Regions from separate parts of the Brevibacillus ginsengisoli genome, predicted to be linked through region 1. Evidence: riboswitches for the same ligand, from Rfam matches in the RefSeq annotation. Region 1 holds a riboswitch; each other region holds the start of a gene.
What was found. Region 1 has a riboswitch for S-adenosylmethionine ahead of ACQCN2_RS12780 (2,3-diketo-5-methylthiopentyl-1-phosphate enolase). Riboswitches for the same ligand answer to the same signal wherever they lie in the genome.

Region 1 (4,283 bases):
GATGGCTGAAGCGAGCGTAGGAATATCCGCGTAGTTCTCAACGATAGGCACTGTAATGCGAGCATTCTCTTCCCAGATACCCAGTCCCTTGATCAGCTCTTGCCCTTGGATACTGAAGGAGCGCTGACCATAGTAAAGCTCCGAAATCACGTTGTTGCTAATGGTATGAACGTGAAAGCAAGCTCTGGCAGTGGCAAAATTCTTATAAACGACCGCATGAATCAGGGTTTCAGCGGATGGCTTTAACGTGGTTTGCTCAACTGGCTCAGAGTTTTCGTCCACAACCAGGTAATCCTCTGAGGTACATTTGGTTTTGTCTTTCCCGCTGGCGGTAACGGCGAAGAGGAGCGGATCAGACTCGATTTTGATCGAGAGGTTTCCGCTTGTACCCGGGAACCAATCGCGACGGGCAAACGTCATTTTGACATCGTCCAATTGACGGAAGGCTTCTTCTCGCTGTTGATCGGTGAATCCCATGGCTTAACGCACCTCCTGACGTTGGATGATCTGATCGAGACTTGCGATCACGTCAAAAAACGTGCCGAATGTCTCATGGGGGAGCTGCAGTTCACGGCACTTCTCCGTCAAAAGTGAGCGTGCAATAACGAAATCGGCAATTCGCGCTCCTGCCAAGTCAGTAATGCTGTCGCCTATGACAACCCGGTAGTATTGATCCGGATCATAGCTTCGGATAATGGTGGTTTTGCACATGCCGCAATCCGTCGAGCAGTGTTCATCGCATGAGTTCGGCCAGGTAATGGTAATCGTCTCTTGAGAGAAATCACTGCCGTTGCAATAGATTTGATCTTCCAAGCCAAAGGGTGCGAGCATGGGATAGACGAAGAAGTCAATACCGCCGCTGGTAATGAGCAAGGTGATTCCTTGATTTTTACAATAGTCGATAAACTGGGCAAAGCCTTCACGAATCTTGGCTTCACGCAGGAGGAAGTCAATCATTTCTTGCTTGCGTGAAGAAGGAATGGTGGCAAACAGCTTGCCAACCCCTTCACGAATCGAGATCTTCTGGGTAAGGATTTGTTCCGTCAGAGCCTCCCAGCCCGGTGGAGCGAATTCTTTCATCAGTGCGACAATATTATCTTTTTCGGTAATCGTACCGTCAAAATCACAAAAGAGTACAAGCTTTTTTTGCATTATTTCTGCCCCCATTTAGCTAAAGCAATCGCCAGCGGTTCAAAGTCATTCGCGGCTTCCTGCAAGCTTTGTCCGCTTACAACAGCCTCGATTGCCTTGATAAAAGCACGGGCTCCATCGGTAGCTCCGCCAGGATGACCGTGAATTCCGCCTCCCGCATTGACTACCTGATCCAATCCGAAGTCAGCATATAATTGGCTAACGAGTCCCGGATGAATGCCCGCAGATGGAACAGGGAAGGAAGGCTTCAGTCGAGTATCCGCACTTGTCAGATGAGCGGCGAGCGTAATCGCTTCGTCTTTATCCAGCGCCACGTTGCCATACGGAGAAGGGAAAAGAACCAGATCAGCCCCAGCCAGCCGCATCAGCTTGCCGAGCAACAGCGGCGTAGCGATTCCGTAATCAGGAGATGGATAGAAGGCTCCCGCTAACGCTGGATGCGCCATAATCGGCACAGTGATGTCAGGATCAGCGGCAAGGCGATGCAACACATCGAAGCCATAGCTCAACACATTAAATAGCAGGCATTGGGCTCCCGCATCAACTGCCCGCTTCGCTTTTTCCAACAATTCGTGAGTCGGGCCGGTAAGGTTAGCGCTGTAAAGCACATGTTTGCCTGTTTCCTGCTCCACCTCGTGGGAAATCTGACGAAAGGCTTTGATTCGCTCAAGGAAAGGCGCTTGGTCATCCGCGAAGAAAATCTCGTCGTCTTTTACCAAATCAAGACCGCCAAGAGCCTGCGCCCGGAATTGGGTCTTGAGATCCTCGAATGGCATGCCGAGACAGGACTTGAAAATACTCATGCACAGCGGACGATCGTGAACATCGACAAGATTGCGAATGCCTTCAATCCCGAACTTCGGACCAGGGAATCCTTCGGTGAAAGAGTCTGGGAATTGGATATCCAACAGTTTGATCTTGCCGTCCATGGATAATTTGCCGAACACACCGGTCAAGAGGGAAGGAATATCCTTGGTAAAGTTGCGCGTCGGATAACTGATGGTGATCGTTCCGCGTATGTCCCCATTATCAAGCTGTTCGATTGGATGAACGGAATGGACTTCACCAAGGTACGGACGGAGGGCCTCCTGTTTCGCGGCAGGCAAGTCTGTCCAAGAACCAACGGTCATTCCGACGGCAATGGCCTGCGCTTTTTTCTCCAGATCCTTGGCTTGGGTCAAATAAGTTACGAGTATCGTATCTTGGCTCACGAGATTGCCTCCTCGACAAAAAATGGTTGACCTTAACAAAAAAGCCCCCTTCAACGAGAAGGAGGCGTCATATGCGACATGCTTCTTCTCTCATCTCTCAAAAACCAATAAACGGGTTTTTGCAGGATTTAGCACCGTTACGCGCAAGTTTGTACGTGCACGCCGGTTGCCGGGCATCATCGGGCCAGTCCCTCTGCCTTCTCACAATAAGAGTTGTGTCAGAAAATATTGAATTGAACCGCTCTTTTCACACGGTAATCAAATCATAAGATGAGTTTTAGCCCCCTGTCAACTATGAGTTTGGTATCGAGTAAGGGGAAAAAAGGTTCAGGGAGTTGTCCGCACATACACGAAAAAATAGGTGTTGACAATTTGCGGGATCGCTGTGTATGATTCATCGTAATCGCAAATCGAATAGTTTGAAAAATGGATTTCCTTATCCAGAGACGGTGGAGGGACTGGCCCGATGATACCCAGCAACCGACACATTGCTTACTAGAGTTCGACTCGTAAGAATGTGCACGGTGCTAATTCCTGCAGAAAAACATTCTGGTAGATAAGGGGGAACGACAACGTTGACGACGTATGCACAGGACCTCTTTTCTTTGGAAAAGAGGTCTTTTTTCGTACCGCTATCAAAAACATGGTGTGAACAAGTATGGGCAGAGCATAAGTATTTAGTAATGTTGACATCGTATTGTGACTACAAAGAAATCGCGCAAGCCTTTAAGGATCAGATTCAACTCTCCAAGCAGCAAGCAAGCCGTGACTGGACGGCATTCGCCGATTGGCTGTGCAATCGTTTGGAAGAAGTTAAACAGCGCCCCGTTGAAGAGGAAAATGCCCGCAATGCTTTGACACATGCAATCGGTCATTTGCGCGGCAGGCTTTCGGAAGAAGAAGCAGGTTCCTGGCATCTTTTGCTCAGTGATGATTGGAAGAGGGCGTGGAAAACGTTGTTTCTTCTAGCGATGGAACGCGGAGATGAATACCTGAAGGAATCCCGCCTTTTTTCACCCGACTGCCCGGTGGCGAATATATGGGTAAGAGTACGGGGGAAGGATTGGTTTATCCATAAGTCGCAAGCGGATTGGGTCATTCTTACTGCTGAGCAGGTTGTCCAAGAAGTGGCGGATTGCAAGGTGAGCAAGCTGGTGGAGTATCGTTTAATGGCTCAGTTGGAAGAGCTGACGAATCCGTTGGAAATATACGAGAAGTGCAAGAATTAAAAGGGCTGAAGAAGGGGGAAGATTCTGATGGCATATCGTCCATTATCGGAGCAGGATGCGGTTGAGTATGTGCGTCAATTGCCTGGGCTTTTCGAAGCGGATGCGAGGCTGACTAGTTCAGAAATCGGCGACGGCAACTTAAATCTGGTGTTTCATATCCGGGATGAAGAACATCTTAAAAGCGTGATCGTCAAGCAAGCTTTGCCTTACGCTCGGGTAGTAGGGGAATCGTGGCCGTTAACATTGGATCGGGCGCGGATCGAGAGTGATGCCTTGCACATTCAAGGGAAACTGGTCCCAGACCTGGTGCCGCAGGTTTATCATTTTGATAAGGAATTGGCGCTTACCGTCATGGAGGACTTGAGTGATCATATCATTATGCGCAAGGGCTTGATCAGCGGGGAGCGTTATCCGCAGTTCGCCAAGCATATTGGGCGTTTCCTGGCCGAGACCCTGTTCTTTACTTCTGATTTGGGGATCCATCCGTACGAGAAAAAGGCGTTGGTTTCCAAATTCATCAATCCTGAGCTTTGTAAAATAACCGAAGATTTAGTATTTACAGATCCTTATGAAAAATGCGATACAAACAATTTCAACCCATTGATTCAACGAGATGTGGAGACGATCTGGGCCAACGGATTGTTGAAACGTGAGATAGCCAAATTGAAATTTGGGTTTTTAACTCGCGCGG
Region 2 (4,283 bases), on a different contig from region 1:
AATCCGGTTAGATGTAAATTTGCGGGTAAGCGCTGCTCCTCCCACCAGCATCGGGACGTGAATGCCCGCCGCGCGCAAATCTTGGGCGGTGATCACCATTTGCTGCGCCGATTTCACCAACAATCCCGACAAACCAATCGCATCCGGCTTCTCTTTGCGGCAAGCCTCGATCAGCTGCTCCGGCGGAACTTTGATCCCGAGGTTGACGATTTCATAGCCGTTATTGCCAAGAATGATCTCCACCAGGTTCTTCCCGATGTCGTGGACGTCGCCTTTTACTGTGGCGAGAATGATCTTGCCTTTGGATGCTGAAGATGACTTCTCCATGTGTGGTTCCAGATGAGCCACCGCCGCTTTCATGACTTCCGCGCTTTGCAGCACCTCGGCTACGATCAGCTGGTTGCCGTTAAACAGGCGGCCAACCTCTTCCATCCCCGCCATCAACGGTCCATTAATGATCTCGAGTGGCGGATATTTTTTCAGCGCTTCATCCAAATCTGGGATCAATCCGTCCTTGGAACCTTCGATTACGTATTGCCCAAGGCGTTCTTCGAGTGTAAGAGTAGAAGTTTCTTTTACCTGGGTTACTTTTTTCTGTCGATAGAATTCGGTGAACTTAGCCAGTGTCGCGTCATTGGTCTCGAAAAGTAAGGCCTCCGCCAGCTTCCGTTCGTGTTCGGGAATAGACGCGTAACGCTCCAGCTTCTCGGTATTGACAATCGCGTAATCGAGTCCGGCCACCGTGGTGTGATAGAGAAAAACAGAGTTCAACACTTCACGACCCGCGTTGGGCAAGCCAAACGAGATGTTGCTGATGCCAAGCGTCGTTTTACAGAGCGGAAACGCTTCTTTGATGAGGCGTATTCCCTCAACGGTCTCCCTCGCCGAGCCAATGTACTGCTCATCGCCTGTACCTACAGGAAAGACGAGCGGGTCAAAAATAATATCCTCAGGCTTCACACCCAACTCGTCGACCAGCAAGTGATAGGAGCGTTTGGCTACCTCCAGCTTCCTCTCACGGGTAATCGCCATTCCTTGTTCATCGATGGTTCCGACGACAACCGCCGCACCATACCTGTGAATGAGCGGTACCACCTGTTCAAATCGTTCCAAGCCATCTTCGAGGTTAATTGAGTTGAGAATCGCTTTCCCCTGAGAGTAAGTAAGCCCCAGCTCCATTACCTTGGCATCGGTGGAGTCGATCATGAGCGGCGCTTTCACTTTCTTGGTCACGTACCGGAGGAACTGCTTCATGTCGTTGTACTCATCCCGATCAGGGTCTGCCAAGCAAATATCAATCACCTGCGCACCCATACGAACCTGTGCGCGCGCAACGTCCGACGCTTCCTCGTACTGTCCATTGGTAATCAAATCACGGAACTTCTTGGAGCCAATGACATTCGTTCGCTCTCCAACAAGCAATGGGCGGTTGTCCTCCTCCACGTACACAGGGTCAATCCCGCTTAACGCGCTGATATGTCGCTTCGTCGCTTGTCTTGGTTTGTAGGATTTCAGCGTCTGTGCCATCGCTCTCACGTGATCAGGCGTGGTTCCACAGCAGCCACCCGCAATGTTGAGCCACCCTTGCTCCGCAAAACCGGCCAGCTTGGTTGCAAGGGCTTGCGGTGATTCATGGTAATGTCCGTTCTCATCCGGAAGTCCGGCATTCGGATAACAGCTGATCGAACAGTTGGCCAATTCAGACAATGTGCGGATGTGGTCTCTCATGAATTCCGGCCCTGTTGCGCAGTTCAAACCGATGGATACAGGCTGTAAATGCGCGAGCGAAATATAAAAAGCCTCAATATTCTGACCAGCAAGCGTTGTCCCCATTGGCTCAATCGTTCCGGAAATCATCACGGGCAGTTCAATTTTTAGCTCCGTAAAGGCCTGACGAATTCCAATCCCGCCCGCTTTCACGTTCAACGTATCCTGAGCGGTCTCCAACAATAGAACATCGGCTCCGCCAAGGATTAGCCCTTTTGCCTGACGGTAGTAGGCCTCTACCATATGCTCGAACGTAGCGCCGCCTGTGAGCGATAAGGTTTTCGTTGTTGGACCCATCGAGCCTGCTACATAGCGTGGCCAATCAGAAGTAGAGAACGCCTCTGCCGCTTCCTTCGCGATACGGGCAGCCGCTATATTGATTTCTTCGTCACGCGCCTGCAGCCCATATTCCGCCAATACGATATTGGTTGCCCCAAACGTATTCGTCTCGATGATATCCGCCCCGGCCTCGAGATACTTGTCATGGACATTGCGAATCACATCCGGTCGAGTCAAATTCAGCATCTCATTACAGCCATCCAATTCCTCTGTGCCAAAATCATCAGCCGTCAAATTGGCTTGCTGCAGCATGGTGCCCATCGCGCCGTCCAGAATTAAGATTTTATGCGTTAATTGTTCTTGAAAGGTAGGTTTGCTCATTCGGTTTCCCTCTTTCCTATTAAACTGGGGACAAATAAAAAAATCCTCTTCTTGAAAAACATAAGAAGAGGATCACGTCATCATTAACGTAGAATAAATCCCCTCTTATCTTTCAAAGCATCTGCTCTGCTGGATTTGGCACCTGTTAATCAGGTTGCCGAGGCTTCATAGGGCCAGTCCCTCCGCCTCTCTCGATAAGAGATCATAATTCGTTACATATGAAGTTGATGTGATGTTACCACTCTCTGGCGGGTACGTCAACGAAAAATTCTGTTTTTTCCGATGCTTCGCCCATTTTTCTGAGCACTAGGCAATTGCCCAGACCGAACCAGGCATTCGTGTATAGACTAATATCATAACGAAAGGAGGCAAAAACAAAAATGAGTACATCATCTTTTTGTAATAATATTGGCGGTTGCTTCGGGTTGATACTCGTTCTGTTTATCCTGTTGGTCATCGTCGGTGCTTCTGACGAATAACACGTTGGAAAATCCGCTTGCACGAAAGGCCGTTCGCTAATAACCACTGTCTTGAGCTAGGATGCCTGCTTCTCCCCAGGTATCCTTTTTCTTGTGGTTTCATACTGTGTCAAGGTTATTTGTATCAGACTCCCGCACAAGAAGGGAATTATTTTGAAGTAATAAAGAGAGACTTGTTCTTGGAATCCCATTTGTATTTTATCGAAAAAATCCTTGCAACATCATCTAGTGGTAAAAGGAAGCGTTTATTAACAATCAAAGTTTTTGCACCGATAACGGTCTTCTTCCCATTAATCAGTGCTTCGCTTTTATTCCCAACAAATTCTACATCTTTATTGTTTAGCATCACACCAATATTATTGCCAATAATTGAAGGAGTCCAATTCATTTCTCCACCTAGTTGATGGATGATTTCGGGCACTGGAATGTATATTTTCCCGTTTATAAAAGTAACTGGATGGTCCAAAAAAAGAACCCTTTCACCATTTACAAAAGTCTTAATAGCAAATTGAGAGTTATATGATTCTAACGAACGAGATATGCTCATGGAATATATAGATGAAGTTCCATCTTCTTTTGAGAAGGTTACTTCATAATCGCCAATCTTATATTCGTATAGATAATCTCCACCCTCGGTACTTGCAATACCAAGTGGTTTACCAAACATTTTAATTAATTGTTGCTCTGTTATTTTGTAAGTGGGAACATCAATACTTTGTACGATGTCTTGATAATTCATCATGACATCGGTTCTAAAAACACAGGCTTTGCATGCTTTAGACTTAGAATACTTGGTTACGAACGGTTGGGGATCATAATTCACATAAGTTGGTTGTTCGGTTGATGGCTCTCCCCACACTTTCACTAGATTCGCTCGTGTCATCCCAATATAGATTGGAAAGTTTTTTAATTTTCCTTGTTTCGCATAAGCAAACAAATCGGGAGTAATCTGATAAGCTTTTGAACTTGCCTCTGCTACATTACCCTGTACACTGATGATTGACATGATTACCATTACAGAAATGATTAGTAGGTTCCGTATAATCTGCATGTATATCTCTCCTCTCGGCAAATATATTACCACTAATTCCATTATATGGATATACCTTCCTCTTAGAGTGTGTCGATTCGGTTGTCACTTCCTCTGTTCTTTGATACGATCAACAGGTACATCAGATAAAATAGAATTTGTAAATGTTAGGGAGGTACTCACTCATGAGCGAACTTCAAGCGTATACGAGCCGTTCTGCCCTTCTCTCCTCCATTGAGGTTGTAAAAGAATTGGGACAGACAGATTTTGAAACTTACACGATCGTGAAGGAACAAGACAGCCCACAGCATTTCCTCCACTATTCGTTCTTCCATATCAAACTATCC
Region 3 (4,283 bases), on a different contig from region 1:
AAAGCCAGTTGAATTCTCAGACATCCATAAAGGGGATATCGTCACTTTTAAGGACTTGGAACAAAGAACGATCACTCACCGTGTTATCGACATTGTAGATGGACAGTTGATAACCAAAGGGGATGCCAATGACGGGAAGGATACCTCTCCAGTATCAAAAGATCGCGTGATCGGTAAAGTACAATACTCAGTCCCCTATGCAGGATACGTGATCGAGTTTATCAAGTCCAAATTAGGGATGCTACTCTTCCTGGCAGGTCCTGGGTTGTATCTCATCATCAGCCAAATAATCAAATTGTTTAGAATAATGAAACAACAGGAAGCGGCTAACGAAGCGAAAACGCAAGTGTAAAACGAATGGCCCTAATTGGGTGATACCTTGTGGGTTGGTAATATGGCTATCCGCTTTGTTACCAAGCTTCAAGTCATCATAAATAAAAATTATTTAAAGGTGGAGGTACTACGATGAATTTGAAAAAGCAATTCGCATTAACTTTGGCATCAGTAGGTTTGGGAGCGGCTTTAATCGGTGGAGGAACTTTTGCATGGTTTAACACCACTGATAAAATTGAGAACAACACATTCGCTGCTGGTACAATGAAAATCGCTGGAAAACCAACTGCGCAAGTGTTTGATGTGAAAAACTTGAAACCAGGTGACTGGATGGAAAGAACCTTCACTGTAGAAAACCAAGGAACCCTTGATGTAAACAAACTGCTCATGAGCATGGATTACCAAGTGAACGATCAAGGCAACAATAACGGTACTGACAACTTTGATAACAACCTCAAAGTATATCTGTTGAAGAGCGACGATGCTAACATACCATTCCCAGAACGTGTTATTCTCAACCCGAAAAATGGTAAAACGTTGAAAGAATTCAAAGAAATGGGCAATTTGGACATCAGCAGCTGGTGGACTCAAAACTTCAATTTGAAACCAGGAGATAAAGACAAGATCTACATCGGTATCAAATTTGAAGATGATGGCAAAGATCAAAACCGCTTCCAAGGCGACGGTGTGAACATGACCATGATTCTTGAAGGTACTCAAACTGGTGGCGTAAAGAAATAAGGACATATCAATCCAAGGTGGAGAAACCTCTCCCCCTTGGATTTTTTGTTTAAACAGAATGAAGCTACTGTCACACTGAACCCCCATTTCGAGAACGAAAAGGGGGTTTTTGTGTCATTCTTCTTTATTTCACCGCTACCTTCAACGCCTGATCCAAATCCTCCAAAATATCCTCAATCGCCTCTGTACCCACTGAGATGCGAATCATCTCAGGGCTGACACCCGCTTTGATTTGATTTTCTTCCGTCAGCTGCTGGTGAGTGGTGCTGGCCGGATGAATAATCAAGGATTTGGAATCTCCCACGTTGGCCAGATGAGAGAAGAGTTTGACGGATTGGATCAAGGTTTTGCCTTCCTCGACTCCACCTTTAATCCCAAACGTCAGAATGGCTCCTTGACCTTTAGGTAAGTATTTTTGAGCAAGCGGGTAGTAAGTATCCGTTTCGAGTCCCGGGTAATTGACCCACTCGACTGCCGGATGCTCCGCGAGGAACTTGGCTACCGCCAGAGCATTCTGGCTATGGCGCTCCATTCTCAGGTGGAGAGTTTCTAATCCTTGCAGGAACAGGAACGAGTTAAAAGGGGATAAAGGCGCACCCAAATCACGTTGAAGCTGGACGCGAGCCTTGATGATATACGCCAGATTGCCAACCGCTTCCGTGTAAACGACACCATGGTAGCTTGGGTCAGGTGTGGTCAGTCCCGGGAACTTGCCGTTGTTCCAGTTGAAATTGCCGGAATCGACGATAACTCCACCGATGGAGGTGCCGTGTCCGCCAATAAACTTGGTTGCGGAGTGAACGACGATGTCTGCGCCATGCTCTATTGGACGGCAGAGAATAGGGGAAGCGAATGTATTATCGACAATCAAGGGAATACCGTGTTCATGGGCGATATCCGCAATGGCCTGGATATCCGCAACGTTAATTTTCGGGTTGCCAATCGTTTCAACGAAGAGCGCCTTGGTCTTCTCGTTGATCTTTTCGCGGAAGTTGTCAGGATTGGATTGATCGACAAAATGAAACGAGACTCCCAGCTTCGGCAAAGTGTTGGCAAAGAGGTTGTAGGTTCCGCCATACAAACTGCTGGAAGACACAATCTCGTCTCCTGCTCCGGCGATGTTCAGGATAGCGAAGGTGATCGCCGCCTGACCGGAAGCGGTGGCCAATGCGCCTACGCCTCCTTCTAATAGAGCGACACGCTTTTCAAATACATCCTGGGTAGGATTCATAATGCGCGTGTAGATATTGCCGAATTCCTTCAGTGCAAACAGATTAGCGGCGTGCTCAGCGTCACGGAATACATAGGATGAGGTTTGATAAATCGGCACCGCGCGAGATCCTGTTGTAGGATCTACCTCTTGTCCTCCATGCAACGCAAGTGTTTCTGCTTTCCATTGTTGGTCTGCCATCGTCATCTCTCCTTTTTTGGCCCGCTCAAGTAAGCCTCTTAAAACCTACTCAAGTCAGGAAAATGAAAAAGCCTTCTTCTGAGTAGAAGAAGGCGCGTACACAAAGTCGCTTCGTTCATCTCTCAGAATCACAGTGATTCTGCAGGATTTAGCACCTTGCATGACATCATGCCGGTTGCCGGGTTTCATCGGGCCAGTCCCTCCACCACTCTTGATGAGTTGTATGAAATTTGGGTATGTTCTGATAATGACTTAATTCTAAGCGGTCTTGTCGGAATTGTCAACTGAATAACTGAAAAAGAATGAACATCGCTTCCGTCACCAATTCGACTCGATTCATTCACACTATATTCACGTTGTTAAAATTAAAAACGAATGGATTGTGATAAAATTTGCCATACAGGAAATACCAAATACTGTAGGAGGGTGAATAATGGGACTGGATACTGCTATGCTCGCGCGAATCCTGACGGCGTTTACGCTTGGGTTTCATATTATTTTTGCCACTCTTGGCGTTGGGGTTCCCGTAATGATCTCGATTGCCGAATGGATTGGTATTCGTAAGAACGACAAGCTGTACCGGATGATGGCCAGACGGTGGGCCAAAGGATTTACGGTGACGGTTGCCGTTGGTGTTGTGACAGGTACATGTATTGGTCTTCAATTAAGCTTGCTGTGGCCAAGCTTTATGAAGGTAGCGGGTGAAGCGATTGCGCTGCCCTTGTTTTTAGAGACGTTTGCGTTTTTCTTTGAAGCCATATTTCTGGGGATTTATTTGTATACGTGGGATCGCTTTCGTAACCCGTATATACACTGGATATTTTCAATACCCGTTGTGATCGGCTCCACGATGTCCGCTTTTTTTATTACCACCGTGAACGCGTTTATGAATGCGCCACAGGGGTTTGAATTGGTGAAGGGAGCCATCCATAATGTTCAGCCAATCATGGCTATGTTTAATGCGGCAACTCCGTCCAAAACGGGTCATGTGATTCTCTCCGCCTACGCCACTTCGGCTTTTGCTTTGGCGGGTATCGCCGCTTTCCAGCTATTAAAAGCGAGAGGCGTGGAGTATTATCGCAAGGCTCTGACGTTGACAATGGTGCTTGCCTTGACTTTTTCTGTCGGAACGGCTGTCTGGGGAGATATTTCCGGCAAATACCTGGCGGAGTATCAACCGGCAAAGCTTGCCGCAGCTGAATGGCATTTTCAGACGCAAAAGGGAGCGGAATTCATCTTTGGCGGGATTTATGATCCAACGAAGCAGGAAGTAAGATACGGGGTGACGATCCCCTATCTGCTTAGCTTTCTCGCCACCAACTCGTTTCAGGGCATGGTCATCGGGCTAAATGACATTCCTCCAGATGAGCGACCGCCTTTGTACATTCATTACTTGTTTGACGGGATGATCGTCATTGGTTCGTATATGGTCATTGTTCCGTTAGGGTACTTTTTCTTTTTGTGGAGGAAGAAAAAGATGCCCAGAACTATCCTGTACGGAATCCTCTGGGGGGCTCCGCTTTCTATGCTGGCAATTGAATTGGGCTGGTTTTTTACGGAGGTAGGGAGACAGCCGTGGATTCTGGTTGGCTTTATGCGAACGAACCAGGCCGCGACAACTGCTCCTCACGTAGGTCAAATGCTGGTTCTTTTCGCTCTTCTCTATACGTTTCTGGGGATATTCGTGACGTCTATCCTGATCCGAATGTTTAAGAAATCACCAATCGAGCAGGAGTTGGCTGGTCCAAATCAGCAATAGCGGGAAGGAAGGGACAGAAGATGAACCTGGAGTTGCTTG

Region 2: linked by a shared signal. The riboswitch ahead of metH (methionine synthase) and the one ahead of ACQCN2_RS12780 (2,3-diketo-5-methylthiopentyl-1-phosphate enolase) in region 1 are both predicted to bind S-adenosylmethionine.
Region 3: linked by a shared signal. The riboswitch ahead of ACQCN2_RS22075 (homocysteine synthase) and the one ahead of ACQCN2_RS12780 (2,3-diketo-5-methylthiopentyl-1-phosphate enolase) in region 1 are both predicted to bind S-adenosylmethionine.

The regions. Positions count from the first base shown of each region.
Region 1 is NZ_JBNJQR010000005.1:307,236-311,518, forward strand. Features, by position in the region: gene ACQCN2_RS12770 (methylthioribulose 1-phosphate dehydratase) at 1-477, opposite strand, end outside; gene ACQCN2_RS12775 (2-hydroxy-3-keto-5-methylthiopentenyl-1-phosphate phosphatase) at 481-1,152, opposite strand; gene ACQCN2_RS12780 (2,3-diketo-5-methylthiopentyl-1-phosphate enolase) at 1,152-2,363, opposite strand; SAM riboswitch class I at 2,451-2,576, opposite strand; SAM riboswitch class I at 2,797-2,926, shown strand; gene ACQCN2_RS12785 (DUF1722 domain-containing protein) at 2,939-3,592, shown strand; gene mtnK (S-methyl-5-thioribose kinase) at 3,620-4,283, shown strand, end outside.
Region 2 is NZ_JBNJQR010000008.1:139,453-143,735, forward strand. Features, by position in the region: gene metH (methionine synthase) at 1-2,427, opposite strand, end outside; SAM riboswitch class I at 2,530-2,628, opposite strand; gene ACQCN2_RS16920 (YjcZ family sporulation protein) at 2,808-2,906, shown strand; gene ACQCN2_RS16925 (stalk domain-containing protein) at 3,055-3,957, opposite strand; gene ACQCN2_RS16930 (hypothetical protein) at 4,122-4,283, shown strand, end outside.
Region 3 is NZ_JBNJQR010000013.1:59,476-63,758, reverse strand. Features, by position in the region: gene ACQCN2_RS22085 (signal peptidase I) at 1-352, shown strand, start outside; gene ACQCN2_RS22080 (TasA family protein) at 466-1,074, shown strand; gene ACQCN2_RS22075 (homocysteine synthase) at 1,199-2,485, opposite strand; SAM riboswitch class I at 2,598-2,706, opposite strand; gene ACQCN2_RS22070 (cytochrome ubiquinol oxidase subunit I) at 2,919-4,244, shown strand; gene ACQCN2_RS22065 (cytochrome d ubiquinol oxidase subunit II) at 4,265-4,283, shown strand, end outside.